4 regions of the Psychrobacillus sp. genome follow, and region 3 is predicted to be linked to each of the others. Evidence: riboswitches for the same ligand, from Rfam matches in the RefSeq annotation. Region 3 holds a riboswitch; each other region holds the start of a gene.

Region 1 (5,369 bases), on a different contig from region 3:
TATCACCACAAATTATGGGTAAATCATTGCATGTGCACCCGATTACAATAATTTTTGTATTGATTACTTCTGGTGCGATGTTCGGAGTTCCTGGAGTAATTTTGGGTATACCTGGCTATGCTATTTTAAAAGTTATCGTATCCCATTTTTACACAATGTTTAAAAAGAGGTACAATAAATTTGAACCAGTTGTTGAAAAACACTATGAGTACACAAATAACAAGGTGGAATGAGAATAATGGCCAAAAAATTCAACTCCAGTATTGAAGTGAAATCCATTAAGATTGATACTGTGGTGGATCATCCTTATATTGAACATGGGATCAATCTTTCAGGTACGATTTATATTGATGGAGTTCATGACTACGAGCAAATCGAGAATATTAAGTTAGAAGTCTTTAAAGTGATTAATGGAGAAGCTCCCAAAGTTGTTTCCAAGCATTCTATAGAATTGGTAGGCACAGTAGCTTCAAAGGATATGCAAATGATTCCTTTTGAAATCATGCCAGATGAAAGATGGCTTCCAGATGGTGCAGAGGAAATGACAACGCTTATATTACGAACAACTGTATTATTTGAAAATGGCTCAGAATATAATGACGAAGATGAAATACACTTTGACATTGAAGAATAATTAGCAAAAGAACCAGCATTTTTATGCTGGTTTTTTTGTGGATAAAATAAGTTCATTAGACCATTCTATATGAAAAGGATTTGTAGCTGTTTATTTTTTAGCTGCAGTATCAAAAGGAGTATTTCATGAAAAAAATTATAGTTATATTTATACTTACTTTGTTAACTTTAACTGCCTGTGGAGAAAATCGTACATCAAACGAAGATCCTCCACCAGAAATCATTGAAAATAATAGACAAAGTATTGGGCCTGAATCCGGAAATGCAGAGGTCAATAAAGAGAATGATGAAGGAATGCCAAATACGAATGAGTTGAATGATCCTGGCTTAGAGGGATTAGAAGGCTACGAATAAATAAAAATTCACATTGTACGAAATAATGGAATATGTTAAAATAATCTTACATTAATGGACGGAGGTGAAGGAAGAATGAAAAACACTGTGAATGCACATGGATTTATATTGGAATTTTTATCCACATCCTGTGCGATTACTCATGGATTTGCTACTAACGGGACCAGTCTGTCCTTTTTTAGACAATTACATGAAATTCACAGCTGATAAGCCATTCTTTCTGAACCACATTAGAAGACTGCTCGCTTATTCGAGCAGTCTTTTTGTATGCAGAAAAATGCTTCCAGCAATAATTTGGAGAGGAAGCGAAACATAATGATATGCAAAATACAAGAAATAAGTAAAATGCTTGGTGGGAATCTTATATTTGAGGACCTGTCATTAGATATTAAATTGGGGGACAAATTAGGAATAGTTGGACGGAATGGAAGTGGGAAAACAACGCTATTTAAGCTAATAGCGGGTATCGAAAAACCTGATCATGGAATAATCACTTTTAAAAAGGGGGCGAAAATAGGATATTTAGCCCAAATTCCTACTTTTTCAGAAAGCGTTAAAGGTAAAGACCTTTTATATGATGCTTTCGAGGATACCATGCAACTACAGAAAAAGATGAGTATACTTGAAAACGAACTAGCAGTGGGAAATGCTGAGGCGATGGAAAAACTTCTAAAGCAGTATGGAGACATACAGGAAGAATTCACGTTACAGGGCGGATATACCATTGATTCCGAAATTGATAAAGTAGTTGAAGGGCTACAGCTAGGTGGTTTTATAGAACAGCCATTTTCAAGTTTAAGTGGTGGTGAGCAAACTAAAATAATGCTTGGACAGCTACTATTAACCAAGCCAGACCTTTTACTGTTGGATGAGCCGACTAATCATTTGGATTTGTTTGCAATAGAGTGGTTAGAGGAGTATTTGGTTAGTTATACAGGAACAGTTGTTATTATTTCACATGACCGATATTTTTTACATAAGGTAGTTACAAAAGTTGCAGATCTTGAGGATGGTATGCTTACGAAATATCATGGTAATTATTCTTCTTTTCTAATCGAAAAGGAAGAAAAACTTACTCGTGAATTTCAACAGTATGAGGAACAACAAAAAAAGATAAAGAAAATGAGAGAAGCGATAAAAAGATTAAGGATATGGGCTAACCAAGCAGTTCCTCCAAATGCAAGTTTACACCGTCAGGCGAGGAATATGGAACGGGCACTAGAGCGGATGGAAAAGGTTCGTAAACCTCTAATAGACCCTAAGAAAATGAGTCTATCTTTTGATGCGGCACCCCGAAGCGGAAAAGAAGTTGTCATAATGGAAGAGGCTTTCAAAAGCTTTGGTGAAAAAATGTTATTAAACAGTGCAGAACTTCATGTATATTGGAAGGACCGTCTTGCAATCGTTGGTAGGAATGGAACAGGTAAAACTACCATTTTGAATATTCTCAGAGGAGTAGAGTTAATTGACTCGGGTGAAGCACGATTTGGTAGTAATGTTCGCCAAGGATATCTTTCTCAACATTTCGAAATAACAGATCCCAAAGCTCGCTTGATAGATATTTTTAGAGCTGAAGTAAATGTGGCAGAGGGAGAGGCCCGACACATTTTAGCGAAGTTTATGTTTTATGGGGCGGATGTTTTTAAAAGAATTGCTGATTTAAGTGGAGGAGAAAGAATGCGACTCCGTCTTGCTCAGCTAATGCATCAAGACATAAATTGTCTAATATTAGATGAGCCAACGAATCATCTTGATATTGATTCACGAGAGGTATTAGAGGAAGCGCTAGATGATTTTACTGGGACTATTATTGCAGTATCTCACGATAGATATTTTCTAAATAAACTATTTCCAAGGACTGCTTGGCTAGAGCATGGCGTGCTTACCACATTTGAAGGTCCTTATGAATGGGCAAGGGAAAAATGGAATGAGTTCTGCTCAAAAGAAAATACTATGAAAAAAGTAATCAATCAGCCCTTAAAAGAAGCAACACCTGTCAAACAACAAAAGGAAATTCCTCTGGAAAAACGAATAAGTGATCTCGAAAATGTTCTAGATGAGCTAACTAAACAAATTAGCATAGAGAATGATTGGGGAAATTATGAGGCATTAAGCTTGGAAAAACTTCGGGTAGAGGAGCAATTGGAGCAATTATTAGAGAAATGGCTAGATTTAGCAGAATGACCAGAATACTTCTCAAAATAGGTTGATATAAGTAATAGAGCATGCTAATATGATTTATTAATGAATAATTTAAATAATTTAATATTCTTATCAAGAGAAGTGGAGGGATTAGGCCCTGTGATACTTCGGCAACCTCTGTTATACAGAAAGGTGCTAATTCCTAACAAGACGATCTTGGAAGATAAGAGCTAGCTAGCAAATTCTTGCCTCTCTTTTCTTACATGGAAAGAGGGGTATTTATTTTAATAGCCGCCTTGCTCCTGGTCGCTTTCTTACTTTTTTGTGGGGCGAAATCACAGGTGCTCTTGCGCATTTCATTGGGAGGGGAAAGTCATTGCCTATAAATATTCCGAAACAATTACCTGCAGCTAAGCTGTTAAAAGAAGAGAAAATTTTTCTCATGGATCAAGAGCGTGCCTACAGGCAGGACATCCGTCCACTTAACATTATTATTTTTAATCTAATGCCTGAGAAGGAAAAAACGGAGCTTCAGCTATTAAGACTTCTAGGAAATACTCCTATACAAGTGAATATAACCTTTATGAATACAGCAACGCATGAATCCAAGAATGCTAGCAAAACCCATTTGGATACTTTCTACACGACATTTGATCAAATAAGAGAAAAAAAGTTTGATGGGATGATTATAACTGGTGCTCCAGTAGAACAGTTGCCATTTGAGGAGGTCGATTACTGGAATGAAATGAAGGAAATAATGGAATGGTCTAAATCCAATGTCACCTCCACGTTACATATTTGTTGGGGGGCGCAGGCTGCACTGTATTATCATTTTGGTATAGATAAATTCTCACTTTCTCAAAAATGCTCAGGAGTGTATCGGCATATATTAACTAACCAAGTGGAGAATTTAATAAGAGGATTTAATGAAGAGTTTAATGCTCCCGTATCTCGTTACACTTCTGTATCTGAAGAAGAAATAGAAAAGGATGAGCGACTAACTATTTTATCTACGTCGGAGGAAGCAGGTGTGTTTCTTGTAAAATCTAACGACAATAAAATGGTGATGGTCACTGGTCATTTAGAGTATGATGCACACACATTAGCAGAGGAATATCATAGAGACATAACTAGAGGAATAGATATAGAGATGCCCAAATACTATTTCCCAAATAACAACCCCTCAAATAAGCCATTAAATACATGGAGGGCACATACACATTTATTGTTTTCTAATTGGTTGAATTACTATGTTTATCAGGCTACTCCTTATAACTGGGAGTAAATAGAAGAAATATATATGAGTCAATTTTATTAAAACAAAAATTATGAAATTGACTTATATAAACTCCTGTTTAAATATTCAGGAGTTTTTTATTGATTTTAGTTTTATTTATTCAAATATTAGGGAAGACAAAATTGAAGAGACATTGTATTTTGTTGATACACATATTTATAAAAGTATGGATTTTCAATTTATTGGAAGTGGGGTTATGTCTATGAGTTTGACACCAAAACAAAGAATCGAGTTACATGGTTTTAATAATCTGACGAAAACACTAAGCTTTAATATGTATGATATTTGTTATACAAGGACGAAGGAAGAAAGGGAAAAATATATTGAATACATTGATGAGCAATATAACGCTGAGCGTCTAACCAATATATTAACAAAAGTGTCCGACATTATAGAAGCTAATATTTTAAACATAGCTCAACAGGACTACGAGCCACAGGGTGCAAGTGTGACCATATTAGTGTCAGAAGGACCCGTGGATCAAACACCAATAGAATCATTTAAGCAATCCCCAGGGCCAATACCAGAGGTCGTTCTTGGTCATCTAGACAAAAGTCATATTACCGTTCATACTTATCCTGAATATCATCCAGATGAAGGAATTAGTACGTTTCGAGCAGATATTGATATATCAACCTGTGGAGAAATTTCTCCGTTAAAAGCTCTAAATTATCTAATACATTCCTTCGAAACAGATGTAATGGTCATGGATTACCGAGTGAGGGGATTCACGAGAGACGTGAAGGGTCATAAATTATTCATTGACCACGATATTAATTCCATTCAAAATTATATTCCGGATGCCTTGCAGGAATATTACCATATGATTGATGTGAATGTTTATCAGGAAAATATTTTTCATACCAAATGTAAGCTTAAACAATTTGATTTGAATAACTACCTCTTCGGTTACAAGGAAGACGAGCTATCCAATGAAGAGAAA
Region 2 (4,421 bases), on a different contig from region 3:
TTATGATAAAAAGAAAAAGGTGAGATATAAATGACAATCCAATTTTATGGATATCCAAAATGTAGTACATGCAACAAAGCAAGCAAATGGCTGAAAGATAACGATATTCCATTTGAGAATCATCATATCGTTGACGCACCGCCTTCAAAGGAACTATTAAAGGAAATGGTGGCACAAGGCGATTATGAGCTGAAAAAATTCTTCAATACTAGTGGCGTAAAATATCGTGAATTACAATTGAAGGACAAGCTTCCTACTATGTCGGAGGATGAGCAGTTGGAGCTACTTGCTTCGGATGGAAAATTGATTAAACGACCTCTTGTATATAATGGACATAAGCTAACGCTTGGTTTTAAAGAAGAGCAGTTTGAAGACATGTGGAAAACCTCTTAAAGCACCTTGTATTTACTATCAAAATATGTGAATATTAAATAGAATGGATTAATTATTTGAGAGGGGTTTATTTATGAGCGTACCTAAAGATTTTAAGTACTCAGCTGAACATGAATGGGTAAAAAATGAGGACGGAAATGTCCGTATTGGAATTACTCATTTTGCACAATCTGAACTTGGAGATATCGTATTCGTTGAACTTCCACAAGTTGGCGATGAGATCAAGGCAGGAGACGCTTTTGGTAGCGTTGAATCCGTAAAAACTGTTTCAGAATTATATGCACCTATCAGTGGTAAAGTAGTAGAAGTAAATACTGAGCTAGAAGATAGCCCCGAATTTGTTAATGAATCACCTTATGAAAATGCATGGATGATCGTGGTTGAGCCTTCTGACGTATCAGAAGTGGACAGCTTATTATCTCCTGAAAAGTACGAAGAATTAATAGCAGAGTAATAATGAAAACGCCGGTTAATAATCGGCGTTTTTTTCATATAATAAAGGAAAGGATAAGTTGGGAGAGAAGCTAAATGGCACATGTATTTAGTGATAAAATAATTATCGTTGAGGGTAGGTCTGATAAGCTGCAATTATTAAGCCTTCTCGATGAATCTCCAGAAATTATATGTACTAATGGAACGATATCCGATGTAAAATTGGAGGAGCTATTAAGCCCTTATGATGGCTTGCCGATTTATGCTTTTCTAGATGCAGACAAATCCGGGGAACAAATTCGATCGGTCGTTAGGAAGGAGTATCCAGAGGCAATTCATTTGTATACGAACCCGACGTATGGCGAAGTAGCAAACACACCGGCGAAGGTTTTGGCATCTATATTAAAACGTGTTAATATTAAGGTGAAAAAAGAATTTTTACCTTAGGATGATGTGTATGAATGAATGGACTAGAGAACAATGGGATAGCGCTAAAAACAATTCAACACTTACCTTGTTTTATATCTATACGCCTATGTGTGGAACGTGTCAGGTAGCAAGTAAAATGATGAATGTTATTAAAGAAATGGTTACCTATCCAATTGGTCAGGCAAATATTAATTTTCTAGGTGATTTGGCGATAGAACAGGAAATTGAAAGCGTCCCTTGTCTTCTTATTACAAAACATGGGAAAGTGGAAAAGAAAATCTATGCTTTTCAATCAGTTCCTTACTTATTGGAAACAATAAAGGCTATTGACGAAGATGGAAACCTATGATAATATTCGTTATGTTGAAAACACAATTTAATAGTGTCGCTCTTATTAAGAGAGGTGGAGGGAAGTGCCCTTTGAAGCCCGGCAACCGTCATGAAAGTGAAATGGTGCCAAGTCACGCAAAGCTATAGCTTTGGGAAATGAGAGAATGGATGAACGTTATTTTAAATAGATAACATACACCCCTTCTGCTCTTTTGCAGAAGGGGTTTTTTATTAGGAAAGGTGGTCAGATTTACTTGATTAGTTTAAAAGAAGTTTCGAAAAGATTTATTACCAAGCAAGGAGAAATCGTTGCAGTTGATAGTGTAAATCTGGACATACAGCGTGGAGAAATTTTCGGGATTATTGGTTACAGTGGAGCGGGCAAGAGTACGCTAATACGATTGTTGAATGGGCTAGAAAAGCCATCTGACGGTCATATTACAGTGAACGGCCAGGAAATTACATCTATTAATGAGGACAAGCTTCGAAGCTTTCGTCAAAAAGTAAGCATGATCTTCCAGCATTTCAATTTACTTTGGTCGCGAACAGTCGCTGAAAATATAGCATTCCCATTAGAAATTGCAGGAGTTCCAAAGGAAAAAAGAAAAGCTAGAGTAGAAGAGCTTTTAAGCCTTGTTGGATTGGAGGGAAGAGGAGACTCTTACCCATCACAATTATCTGGAGGACAAAAGCAACGCGTAGGAATTGCCAGAGCGTTGGCTAATGGTCCAGAGGTATTGCTTTGTGATGAGGCAACATCTGCTCTTGACCCTGAAACAACCGACTCCATTTTAGACTTGCTCGTAAGCATTAATGAAAAACTCGGACTAACCATTGTGTTAATCACCCATGAGATGCAAGTTATTCAAAAGATCTGTAACCGAGTAGCAGTTATGGAAAATGGGCAAGTTGTAGAAGAGGGAGATGTGCTTGAGGTATTCCAAAAGCCACAACAGCCTATTACAAAGCGTTTCGTTTCTCAAATTTCTGATTCCAAAGAGCCGATTCAAACCATTCAAAACCTAGTTAAGCTTTATCCAAACGGCAAGCTAGTTAAGCTCGTTTTCGTTGGAGATACTACAGAGCAACCAATTCTTTCGAGATTAATCAAACAGTTCGATTTAGAGGTAAACATTGTCCAAGGGAATATCTCTCACACGAAAAGTGGAGCGTTCGGGACACTAATCCTGCAAATCGATGGAAATGAACAAGCGGTGGAAGATGCCATACAATTTATCCACTCGCAAAAAGTTAAAACTGAGGTGATCAACAATGATTGAATCGTTATTTCCAAATGTTGATTGGCCTAAAATGTGGGAAGCCACTATAGAAACCCTTTATATGACCGCAATTTCTACAGTCCTAACAGCAATCTTTGGTCTAATTTTAGGACTTTTATTGTTTTTGACAAGTCCACACCAGGCATGGGCAAATAAAATAGCAAACTGGTTGACCAGTGGAGTAGTTAATATTTTCCGTTCTATTCCTTTTATTATTTTAATCATTTTGTTGATACCATTTACAACGTTGTTGACGGGATCGATGCGTGGTCCGAATGCGGCCATCCCTGCATTAGTAATTGGAGCTGCTCCATTTTATGCCCGTATGGTTTTAATCGGATTACGAGAAATCGACAAGGGTGTTTTAGAGGCAGCTAAATCGATGGGTGCTAAAACCTCTACAATCATTTGGAAGGTTTTATTGCCAGAATCGATGCCAGCCTTAGTATCTGGTATTACCGTAACCTGTATTTCACTAGTTGGTTATACAGCGATGGCTGGAATTATTGGAGCTGGAGGACTTGGAAATCTAGCATTTCAAGATGGATTCCAACGTAGTCGCGAGGATGTAACATTTATTGCCACTATTTTAATATTAATCATCGTCTTTATTCTACAATGGATTGGCGATATTATTACTACAAAAATTGATAAAAGATAGGGAGAGATTGAAAATGAAAAAATTATTGGCTGGGGTTTTATTATCTGTTAGTGCATTAACGCTTGCTGCTTGTGGCGATGAGGATAGCGACAAATTAGTTGTTGGTGCCTCTAACGTACCGCACGCAGAGATTTTAGAGCAGGTAGTACCTATATTAGAAGAACAAGGCATTGAGCTACAAATTGAGACGTACCAAGATTATATACTACCAAATAAAGACCTTGATTCTGGTGACCTAGATGCCAATTACTTTCAACATGCTCCTTATCTAGAATCACAAATGAAGGATTTCGACTATGATTTCGTAAATGCTGGTGGTATCCATATCGAGCCGATTGGTCTTTACTCTAAAAAATATGATTCTATTGAAGAGCTTCCTGAAGGAGCAACTATCTTAATGAGTAATTCGGTTGCTGACCATGGCCGTGTGCTAGCAATGTTAGAAGCAGAGGGTCTAATCACACTTGCAGAGGGAGTCGACAAAACAGCTGCAGAAATCGGTGACATTGTAGACAACCCTAAAAACCTAGAATTCGATCCAAACTACGAAGCTGCTCTAATGGTTCAGTTATATGAAAACAATGAAGGCGACGCATTACTAATCAACTCAAACTACGCAATCGACGCTGGATTAAATCCATTAGAGGATGCAATCGCAATTGAAGACTCAGAATCTCCATACGTAAACCTAGTAGCGGTAAACGCAGGTGACGAAAAAGACGAGCGCATCAAAGCACTAGTAGAAGCACTAAAATCCCAGGAAATTCAAGATTTCATCTTAGAAGAATGGGGCGGAGCAGTAGTTCCGGTGAAATAATTTTAAATGAGAGTTTTGAAGCAAGCACCTGGTGTGCTTGCTTTTTTGTGGGGTGGTAAGAGTGCGTAAATTTGATGGT
Region 3 (5,369 bases):
CCTTCTAGTAGCATTTTTTAAATGCCCTAAACTCAAAAGCTCTCGTTTCATTCTCCAGATTATAAAATACTGAAACGCTGTAAAAAATGCATATATAGCTGAAATACTACTAGCAATTGGCTTTAACGTACCCATGTCAAAATTAAAGCTATTAAACAATAAAACTATTGTCAGTAGAAGAGATAATACTCCAGCAAAGTTTGCCTGAGTATATTCTCGTGACAGCTTTAGTGCATGTTGTTTTTTAGATACCACTTTTACACCTACTTCTTACAGTTGCTTCATCTTAGATTTTATACGCGGATCAAAAAATGCATATAAAATGTCGATGAGCACGTTCACTAAGGAAATGGTTATTGCAATATAAATAACTCCACCCATAATGGCTGGGATATCGGGGATAAACTGTTTGTCGACAATATAACTCCCAATACCACTAATATTGAATACTTTCTCTGTAACAGCTGCTCCACCTAGCATTCCGCCAAACAGTAGACCAATAACCGTAATGATTGGAATCATTGCATTTCCTATTGCATGCTTCCAGAGTACTTGGCGTTGGTTTAAGCCTTTCGCTTTTGCGGTAATTATATAATCCTCATTTATAATTTCTAAAACGGATGAACGTGTCATTCTCGCTACCGAAGCAGTAAGGCCTGTTCCGAGTACAACTACAGGCATTATAATCGACAAATAGTTTTGAGGACTATAGGTTGCTGGAAGCCATTGTAGCTTAATAGAAAAGTTCAAGATAAAGATAAGCCCCTGCCAGAAGTTAGGAATGGACAAGCCGATTAAAGCAATGAACATAAATGAATAATCTAAGAACGAGTTTTGTCTTGTTGCAGATATAATTCCTACTGGTATCGCGATCACTACAGCCATCACTAAAGAAAAGATAGCAATCATTAGCGTAACTGGAAACTTGTTAGCAATACTTGTTGCGACATCTTCATTTCCCGTAAAGGATGCTCCTAAATCAAAGGTTACAATGCCTTTTACCGAGTTCCATAACTGATGTAAATAAGGTAAGTCTAACCCGTGCATTTGGTTGAATGCAGCAATCTGATCCTTTGTTGCACTTTCCCCTAAAAGATTGGCAGCTGGATCAAATGGTGACAGGTATAAAATAGTAAATACTAGAATGGAAACACCCGTTATCACAAAGATACTCATAATAAGTCTCTCAAAAATAAATTTACTGAACGCATTACTATATATACCTAACAAAAGGTACATCAGTAAGCCTGGTATAAATGAAATAATGAGAAATGTTGTATTTTCTAACAGACTTTGAAAATAGGATGTATAAGTAAGAGGCTTCGTGCCTTTTAACTGATGTATTTCTTCCATTTCAGTAGATACAAGCTTTTCTATTCGATCTTCTACTAGTTTATTTACTTCCGTCGTCATTTTTTCTTTATTAATTTTTTCATTAAAAAAGGTATGCTTTCGTTCATATTGTTCCTTATACTCTTCGTACAGTTCCTCTCGTACTCCCCTTGCCTCTAGTGCAGACTTTAAATCGCTTTTTAAGGAAGAATGAGGATCCTTCTGTTTTTTTAAATAAAAGAGTATAAAAGTAATTATATGAACCGGCAAACCAAGTAAAAATAACAAAATACTATAGAAGGAATGATGTTGTAGTCTTTCGTAGGTAAAACTAAATGCGTTGGAAGAAAGTTTTCTTCCCATACTAAATCCCCCCTCTCTATATTGTATAAATCCGAGTGGTATAGTATAGTATAGATTCGAACTACCATTAAGTCAACGCAAATTATTTAGTCTATTTAGAGTAGGGTTAAATGCGCCACTAATGTGCGTGTTTAGTCTTCTTTTTTGTAGAAACCGCTCATATTACTTTAAATATACGCTCTCTAACAACAGAGCATGAATTATAAACAATACGAAGATTTCATTCAGATAGGTGGTTTTCATGGAAACTATTTTAAAAGTAGAGGATTTACAAATTTCCTTTTTAACAAATGATAATGAATTTGAGGCTGTTCGAGGGGTTAGCTTTGAAGTCAAAAAAGGAGAAACATTGGGCATAGTCGGAGAATCTGGAAGTGGAAAAAGCGTCACGGCCCGTTCCATTATGCGCCTTTTACCCTCTCCTCCTTCCTTCATGAAAAATGGTTCCATTGAGTTTTTAGGGGAGCAACTCCACACAAAAACAGAGAAGGAAATGGAAGGTATTAGAGGAAGAGACATCAGTATGATTTTTCAGGATCCGATGACCTCCTTAAATCCAACCATTCGTATTGGCGTTCAAATAGCAGAAAGCCTTATTAAGCACCAAAAGCTCTCGAAAAAAGAGGGAAAGGCACAAGCAATTGAGCTACTCAAGCTTGTAGGAATTAAAAATAGTGAGGAACGTTATAACCAATATCCGCATGAGTTTTCTGGTGGCATGCGTCAAAGAGTTATGATTGCCATTGCTTTAGCGTGTAAGCCCACGCTACTAATAGCGGATGAGCCAACTACTGCGTTAGACGTGACCATTCAAGCTCAAATATTGAATTTAATGAAGGATATGCAGAAGCGCTTTGGGACCTCTATTATTTTAATCACTCATGACCTTGGAGTTGTCGCTGGAATGTGTGACCGTGTAGCTGTAATGAAAAATGGAGAAATCGTTGAAACGGGAACTACTGAAGAAATTTTTGCTAACCCAAAGCATGACTATACGAAAAAACTATTAAATGCCTTGCCTCGTTTAGACGAGAAGAAAAAGCCGAAGAAACCTCCTCTTCGTTCTATTGGGCTAGAAAACGGAAAGCCGCTGCTAGAAGTAAAATCTTTAAAACAGCATTTTCAAGTAAGTCGCGGGAATGTCTTAAAAGCGGTTGACGATATTAGCTTCTTTATAAAACCCGGGGAAACTCTTGGTCTTGTAGGAGAATCGGGCTCAGGTAAATCTACCACCGGTCGGGCGATTCTTCGATTGCATGAGCCTACAGATGGAGATGTGCTATATCAAGGAATGGCCATTAATCGTTTAAGTAAAAATGAGCTTAAAACGATGCGTCGGCATATGCAAATCATCTTCCAGGACCCCTACTCTTCCTTAAATCCTCGTTTAAAGGTGCTAGACATTATTGGGCAGGCATTAGATATTCATCGTCTGAGCAAAAATGCAGAGGAGAGAAAGAAGCGGGTAGAGGAATTACTAGAATTGGTAGGCTTAGAGCCCTCGCATGCATTACGTTATCCACATGAGTTCTCTGGTGGACAGCGACAACGTATAGGTATCGCTCGTGCACTTGCGGTTGAGCCTGATTTTATCGTCTGTGACGAACCTCTATCAGCTTTAGATGTTTCTATACAAGCACAGATTGTAGAGCTTTTGGAGGATTTACAGCACAGACTAGGCCTGACATACTTATTTATCGCACATGACCTGTCCATGGTAAAACATATAAGTGATCGCGTTGCTGTCATGTATTCTGGAAAAATTGTAGAGCTAGCAGAAAGTGAGGAGCTTTATACTAATCCACAGCATCCGTACACTAAGTCTCTCTTAGCAGCCATTCCAATCCCTGACCCAAAAGTAGAGGCCAAGAAAAAGCGTGTGCTCATGGAAGAGTCTAATGTTACTGACAAGTATCAATTAAAGAATTCTAAGCTGGTAGAGGTATCCGACGGTCACTGGGTAGCTATCCCTAAGTAAGGTAGCCCTTGAAATTGTTTAAAGCCCATGTTAAACTTATTTTTATTATATTTAGACAATTTAATATTTTATTTCTTATCAAGAGAGACGGAGGGATTGGCCCTATGATGTCTCAGCAACCAGCCTTTTAGGTGTGGTGCTAAATCCAATAGACATTAAGTCTTGAAGATAAGAAGAATGACTTCAATATATATTGAGGGTTCTCTTCTTATGAAGCGAGCCCTCTTTTTATTTGATTTTATAGACAGTAGTAATCGCAACATAATATAAATAGAAGGTAGGAATTTAATATGACAAATCAATTACTTGTAAAAGCACCTTTCAAAGCAGATCACGTTGGAAGCTTCCTGAGACCGGAACGTTTAAAGCAAGCAAGGGCTCAATTTGAACAAAAAGAAATTTCCCAAGAGCAGCTAACTCTAGTGGAAAATGAAGAGATTATTAAACTCATAGAAAAACAGAAGGAAGCTGGATTACTTTCTATCACAGATGGAGAATTTCGTCGAAAATGGTGGCATTTCGATTTTTTAAGCGGACTAGATGGCGTGGAATTTTATGAAACCGATCAAGGACTCTCCTTTAAAGGGGTGCAAACAAAAGCTCATGGTATTAAGGTGACAGGAAAGATTGGCTTTAGTACCCATTACATGATTGAGCATTTCAAGTTTTTAAAAGAAGCAGCTGGGGATGCTGTTGTAAAATTTACTATTCCTAGTCCGAACATGCTTTATTACCGAGCTGCAATTGAGGAAGGTGTGTATAACAATGATGAGGAATTATTTTCTGACTTAATCACAGCTTATCAAGGGTTTATCCAGGCAATTTACGATGAGGGCTGTCTTTATCTTCAGATTGATGATACTTCATGGGCTACCTCCTTTTCCGAGGAAGGCCTCGCTTCCTTAAAGGACAGGGGGTTATCGCTAGAGCAAGCCTTATCCCTTTCTGCAAGGGCTATTAATGAGTCTATTTCTAAAAGACCAGCCGATATGCTAGTGACCATGCATATTTGTCGGGGAAATTTCCGATCCACTTATATTACAAGCGGAAGCTATGAGTTAGTATCAGAAACTATATTCGGTGGATTACATGTGGATGGTTTATTTTTAGAATTTGACGATGAGCGCTCTGGTGGTTTCGAGCCTTTACGACATGTTAATCGAAAGGATTTAAATATTGTCCTAGGGCTGATTACGTCTAAGCATGGAGACCTAGAGGAAGAAGAATTAGTTAAAGCTCGCATCGAAGAAGCTACTAAATATGTACCAAAAGAACAGCTTTGCTTGAGTCCTCAATGTGGATTTTCTTCTACTGAGGAAGGAAACATATTAACTGAAGAGGAACAATGGGCAAAAATTCGCCATGTAGTCCAAATAGCAAAGGATGTCTGGAACTGACTTACCCACATGTGAATAACGTTAGTAGAAATGTTTTTACATTTGCCTGTTAGGGTATCTATTTAAATAAGATATCAGTTCTATATGGGAGGAATGTATGATGAGTAAAGTTTATGAATATACAACAGATGATGACGTAGAAGAAACCGGTAATTATACGTGTGAGTGTGGTAGTACTAGAACTTTAGAAAAAGGTTCGAAGTTCCCTTCCTGTCCCGACACGGAAGTAGTTACGTATTGGAAACGCTCTGAAAGTCATACCCACAGCTCAGGGCAGGAAGTATTAACAACCGGTCGCT
Region 4 (5,369 bases), on a different contig from region 3:
GTAATCCAGACCAGCCCACACCGGACCATATTGTAAAAGCATTATCAAGTGCTGCTAAAAACCCTCAATCTCATAAGTATTCTCCATTCAGAGGAATAAACGAGTTGAAGCAAGCAGCGGTAGATTTTTATGCACGCGAATACAACGTAAATTTGGATCCTGATACAGAAGTCGCTATTTTATTTGGAACTAAAATTGGTTTGGTTGAACTGCCTTTGGCTTTGATGAATGAAAACGAGTTAATGCTTCTTCCAGACCCTGGTTATCCAGATTATTTATCAGGTATTGGTTTAGCCAATGTCCAATTTGAAACAATGCCACTGTTAGAGAAAAATAGTTTTCTGCCAGATTACGAGCAGCTTTCTACAGAACAAAAAGAAGCTGCTAAACTAATGTATTTAAATTATCCTAATAATCCCACTGGAGCTTCTGCCACTTTAGAATTTTTTCAAGAAACGGTAGATTTAGCGAAGGAAAATGATATAGCCGTTGTACATGACTTTGCGTATGGAGGTATTGGGTTTAATGGAAAAAAACCAGTTAGCTTTTTAGAAGCAAAGGGTGCAAAGGAAATCGGTATTGAAATGTATACACTCTCTAAAACATATAATATGGCTGGATGGCGTGTAGGCTTTGCTGTCGGTAACTCTAAAATTATTGAAGCTATTAATATTATGCAAGATCATCTTTTTGTCAGTCTCTTCCCTGCGGTTCAGTCTGCAGCCGCCGAGGCTTTAAACGGCTCTCAAGAATGTGTGGACGAATTAGTCGCACTCTATGAAAAAAGAAGAAATATTTTCATAGAGGCATGTAGAAAAATTGGATGGAACGTAAAAGCTCCAGAAGGCTCTTTCTTTGCTTGGCTTCCAGTTCCAAACGGCTATACTAGCGAGGAATTTGCAGACCTTCTTTTAGAAAAAGCTGATGTTGCAGTCGCTGCTGGAAATGGCTTCGGTAAGCATGGAGAAGGTTATGTTCGGGTTGGGCTATTAGTTGATGAGGATAGACTCGTCGAAGCGGTTGAAAGAATAGAAAAGCTACAGCTTTTTTAACAAGTAAATCAGTTTCTCCTTTTAAATTAATCAGTTGGTATTAAAGAATTTGTGAAAGAATGTATTTAAACTAACGCTCGAGGTTAGTTTAATGAACTCGAAACCTATATTAATTTATATCAAAACAGGAATGTATTTTATGTTATAATTGGTTAATTATTGTAGGAGGTAAAAAATGAAAAAAAATATATTTATAGCGATTGTATTTACTTTAGTAGCGATGTTTACCTTCTCCATCACATCAGAAGCTTCATCTACACAAGTTATGTGGGGGAAAACAGAATTAAAAAAAGGTCAGATTGGTAAAGTAACACTTTACGCAGATGTAGCAACATATAAGCCTGATGGCTCTAGAGGAAAGGTGTTACCAGCAGGTGGAGAGTATCGTGTCTATACATTTCGTACAGATATATACGGAGGAGAATACGGTCTAGGGGACGGATTGTTTGTCAATATGTACAGTGCTTTGAAGTATGAAACGCCTTCTAAAGCAAAACTTGCATTACTAGTAGATTCTTCTACACAAGTTATGTGGGGGAAAACGGAATTAAAAAAAGGGCAGATTGGTAAAGTAACACTTTACGCAGATGTGGCGACATATAAGGCGGATGGCTCTAGAGGAAAAGTGTTACCAGCAGGTGGAGAGTATCGTGTCTATACATACCGTACAGATTTATACGGAGGAGAATACGGTCTAGGGGACGGATTGTTTGTCCATATGTACAGTGCTTTGAAGTATGAAACGCCTTCTAAAGCAAAACTTGCATTACTAGTAGATTCTTCTACAAAAGTTATGTGGGGGAAAACGGAACTTAAAGCAGGACAAATCGGAAAAGTTACAATCCTTAAGGAAACTACTTTATTTAAGGTAATTAATAGTGTTGATGGTGGCGAACCTGGTCTTGAACCTATCCGACAATTAATGCCTAACGAAGAATTCCGAGTGTATTCAGCTAAACAACCACTTGATGGATATGTTCCCATGTATGGTCTAGGTGGTGGGTATTATATTGTACAAAACAATACCATGTTAAATGGAGTTTCTGTAAAGTATGAAACGCCATCTAAAGCAAAACTTGCATTACTTAATTAAAATAGTAGTATAAAATGCACATAAAAAGTGAGCTTGGAGAAACATTTTCCAGATCACTTTTTATGTGCATTTTTAAATCACCCCTTACCTTTAACATAACCATAAAAATAAAGTGTAAAGCTAAATGTAAAGCTTTTAAATGCTTACATCTTAGTATTTCCAAATCACTCACTTATGTATAATTATTTATATAATTTTGTATTTGAATTTTTCTAAACAATTATACAAATGTTAAAATAACTATTGACTTCAATAGAGTAGTGTAGTAAATTTTTTCTATAGTAAAAACGAAAAACTTAATAGATTATTATCTCTTATCAAGAGTAGCTGAGGGACTGGCCCGTTGAAGCTCGGCAACCATCTATACTAAAAAAGTATAGAAAGGTGCTAAATCCTGCAAAACATTTTGTTTTGGAAGATAAGAGAGGACAATACATATTTGTGTGCCTCTCTTTCTTTTGAAAGAGAGGCTTTTATATTTATTCGTTTTTATTAATACATATTCAGGAGGAATTACAATGAAGAAATTTAGCTTAGTGTTATCAGGAGTTTTATTAACAGGGTTGCTCTCGGCTTGTGGTGATGATGCTACATCAGGACCATTAGATGAAAATAAATTAGTAGTTGGCGTTACGTCAGGTCCACATGAACAAGTTACTGAGGTTGTTGCGGAAGTTGCAGCACGTGACGGTCTAGAAATTGAGATTAAGGCTTTTTCAGATTTCGTACTTCCAAACACAGCTCTTGATGAAGGAAGCTTGGACGCAAATAGTTATCAAACTCTACCTTTTCTTGACTCATTCAACGAAAATAATGATACAGAGCTAGTACCAGTTGCTGAGACTATTTTACTTCCAATGGGCGTTTATTCTGAAAAGTATTCATCCTTCGATGAATTGCCTGATGGAGCAACTTTTGGGCTACCAAACGATCCGACACAAGGAGCACGTGCTTTAGACATCTTAGAAGTGAATGGTTTTATCAAAGTTAAAGAAGGTAAGAAAGGAAATGCTTCTATTCAAGACATTGAAGAAAATCCTAAAAACCTTGAGTTTATAGAATTAGAGGCTGCTCAAATAGTAAAACAGCTTAGTGAAGTCGATGCAGCAGCAATCAATTCCAATTATGCTTTGGAAGCTGGTATTAACCCTGGAGAAGAATCTATTTTGTTAGAGTCAGCAGATTCACCATACGTTAACCATATTGTTGTTCGTAAGGAAAATGAAAATGACCCTGCCATTCAAAAATTCATTAAAGCATACCATTCAGACGAAGTTAGAGAATTTATTGAAGAAGAATTCCAAGGCTCTGCACTAGCAGGTTGGTAAATAAGAAAAGCGCAGGCGCCTATCTCTGCCCCGACAGGCAAATGGGAAAATGCGAGGAGGCAGGTCCACTGCCACCGGAGTATTTTCCTATTTGACCCCGAGGGGCAAGGCGCCGGAGCTAGACATCAAGAAAAGCATAGGCGCCTATCCCTGCCCCGACAGGCAAATGGCTAAAAAGTGAAGAGGCAGCTCTTTTCCTACCGCAAACGCTCTTTTTACGACGAGTTTGCGCAGAAATAGGTTTTGACCATTTGACCCCGAGGGGCAAGGCGCCGGAGCTTGATATCAAGAAAAGCGCCGGCATCTATGTCTGCCGGCGTTTTTTTAGAAAGGAAGATCATTCATGATAGTTTTAGAAAATATTACAAAAGAATTCAACAGTAAAAGCAGTACGGTTAAGGCTGTTAATAACGTAAGCATACACGTAAAAAAAGGTGAGATTCATGGAGTTATAGGCTATAGCGGTGCAGGGAAAAGTACGCTCATTCGCTGTGTCAATCTATTAGAGAAACCAACATCCGGAAAAGTATACATAAACGGCAATAACATTACCCCCCTTCCCCCGGCGAAGCTACGTATGGTACGAAATAAAATAGGAATGATCTTTCAAGGATTTAACCTTCTAAAAACAGCAACTGTTTATGATAATATTGCCATTCCATTAAAGCTACTCGGCTATGACAAGACAGAAGTAAAAAGTAGAGTAGAAAAATACTTAGAAATAGTTGGTTTATCTGATAAGTATAAAAGCTATCCAAACCAGCTTTCAGGAGGGCAAAAACAACGTGTCGCAATAGCAAGAGCCCTTGCACAGGAACCCGAAGTACTATTAAGCGATGAAGCAACAAGTGCATTGGATCCTGAAACTACTGATTCCATTTTGGATTTGCTATTAAAAATAAATAAAGAGTTGGGTATCACTATTCTACTAATCACCCATGAGATGAATGTCATTCAAAAAATATGTGATCATGTGTATGTAATGGAAAAAGGAGAGGTTGTTGAAGCAAACACTGCGATTAACCTTTTTACAAAGCCAAAGCATCCAACTACAAAGAAGTTTTTAAGCACAATCAGTCAACGAAATCTATCCCCTTCTCTAATTTCTCAGCTCCATGTAACGGGTGCTGTTACACGTTTAACATTCGTTGGTGAGAGCACGGGTAAGCCCTTATTAGCAGAGGTTAGCCAAAGATTTGAAGTCCAGCCTAATATATTAACCGCCAATATCATTGAGTTGAAAAATGGGATTGTTGGTAATATTGTCATCCATTTAGTCGGAGACCCGGACCAAGTACAGTCTGCAATCCAATTTTTAAACGAACGCGGTGTTGAAACAGAAAACTTGGAGGTGCACTCATGAGTGGGATTGAACAATTTACCAATCAATGGCTCCCATTAATCGGAAAAGCCACCATAGAAACATTCCAAATGGTCGGGATTTCTTTGTTAATCTCCATCCTAATCGGTATTCCCTTAGGTATACTGATTGTTTTAACGAGACCTGGGCAAGCATTACAAAATGCAATCGTTTACCAGTTAAGTAACCTTCTCATAAATGTTATTCGTTCTATACCATTTATCATTCTATTATTTTTCATCCTACCATTTACGAAATTCCTTGTAGGTACGACAATCGGAGTGAAAGGTGTTATCGTTCCACTAGTTATCTATACAGCGCCCTACATCGCTCGTCTGATGGAGTCCGCACTTTTGGAAGTTCAAAATGGAGTAATTGAAGCTTATACAGCCATGGGGATTAAAACACGTTACATTATATGGCATGTGCTACTGCGAGAGGCACGACCATCTATCATATTAGGATTAACGATTGCAACGGTAGGATTAATAGGAGCAACTGCAATGGCTGGCATGGTCGGCGCTGGTGGTTTAGGA

The links. Region 3 has a riboswitch for S-adenosylmethionine ahead of AC06OU_RS10050 (5-methyltetrahydropteroyltriglutamate--homocysteine S-methyltransferase). Riboswitches for the same ligand answer to the same signal wherever they lie in the genome.
Region 1: linked by a shared signal. The riboswitch ahead of metA (homoserine O-acetyltransferase MetA) and the one ahead of AC06OU_RS10050 (5-methyltetrahydropteroyltriglutamate--homocysteine S-methyltransferase) in region 3 are both predicted to bind S-adenosylmethionine.
Region 2: linked by a shared signal. The riboswitch ahead of AC06OU_RS00990 (methionine ABC transporter ATP-binding protein) and the one ahead of AC06OU_RS10050 (5-methyltetrahydropteroyltriglutamate--homocysteine S-methyltransferase) in region 3 are both predicted to bind S-adenosylmethionine.
Region 4: linked by a shared signal. The riboswitch ahead of AC06OU_RS00550 (MetQ/NlpA family ABC transporter substrate-binding protein) and the one ahead of AC06OU_RS10050 (5-methyltetrahydropteroyltriglutamate--homocysteine S-methyltransferase) in region 3 are both predicted to bind S-adenosylmethionine.

The regions. Positions count from the first base shown of each region.
Region 1 covers NZ_JBAEAP010000163.1:5,417-10,785, forward strand. The annotation lists gene AC06OU_RS04865 (AI-2E family transporter) at 1-233, shown strand, start outside; gene AC06OU_RS04870 (sporulation protein) at 239-634, shown strand; gene AC06OU_RS04875 (hypothetical protein) at 760-987, shown strand; gene AC06OU_RS04880 (RAxF-45 family protein) at 1,063-1,194, shown strand; gene abc-f (ribosomal protection-like ABC-F family protein) at 1,303-3,171, shown strand; SAM riboswitch class I at 3,256-3,359, shown strand; gene metA (homoserine O-acetyltransferase MetA) at 3,506-4,414, shown strand; gene speD (adenosylmethionine decarboxylase) at 4,629-5,369, shown strand, end outside.
Region 2 covers NZ_JBAEAP010000034.1:277-4,697, reverse strand. The annotation lists gene AC06OU_RS01010 (arsenate reductase family protein) at 31-393, shown strand; gene gcvH (glycine cleavage system protein GcvH) at 467-847, shown strand; gene AC06OU_RS01000 (toprim domain-containing protein) at 922-1,272, shown strand; gene AC06OU_RS00995 (thioredoxin family protein) at 1,283-1,603, shown strand; SAM riboswitch class I at 1,643-1,747, shown strand; gene AC06OU_RS00990 (methionine ABC transporter ATP-binding protein) at 1,839-2,864, shown strand; gene AC06OU_RS00985 (methionine ABC transporter permease) at 2,857-3,525, shown strand; gene AC06OU_RS00980 (MetQ/NlpA family ABC transporter substrate-binding protein) at 3,539-4,342, shown strand.
Region 3 covers NZ_JBAEAP010000338.1:2,157-7,525, forward strand. The annotation lists gene AC06OU_RS10035 (ABC transporter permease) at 1-255, opposite strand, end outside; gene AC06OU_RS10040 (ABC transporter permease subunit) at 271-1,695, opposite strand; gene AC06OU_RS10045 (ABC transporter ATP-binding protein) at 1,937-3,673, shown strand; SAM riboswitch class I at 3,746-3,848, shown strand; gene AC06OU_RS10050 (5-methyltetrahydropteroyltriglutamate--homocysteine S-methyltransferase) at 3,964-5,070, shown strand; gene AC06OU_RS10055 (hypothetical protein) at 5,171-5,369, shown strand, end outside.
Region 4 covers NZ_JBAEAP010000021.1:42-5,410, forward strand. The annotation lists partial or broken gene AC06OU_RS00540 (aminotransferase class I/II-fold pyridoxal phosphate-dependent enzyme) at 1-1,052, shown strand, start outside; gene AC06OU_RS00545 (hypothetical protein) at 1,228-2,145, shown strand; SAM riboswitch class I at 2,457-2,570, shown strand; gene AC06OU_RS00550 (MetQ/NlpA family ABC transporter substrate-binding protein) at 2,664-3,473, shown strand; gene AC06OU_RS00555 (methionine ABC transporter ATP-binding protein) at 3,817-4,836, shown strand; gene AC06OU_RS00560 (methionine ABC transporter permease) at 4,833-5,369, shown strand, end outside.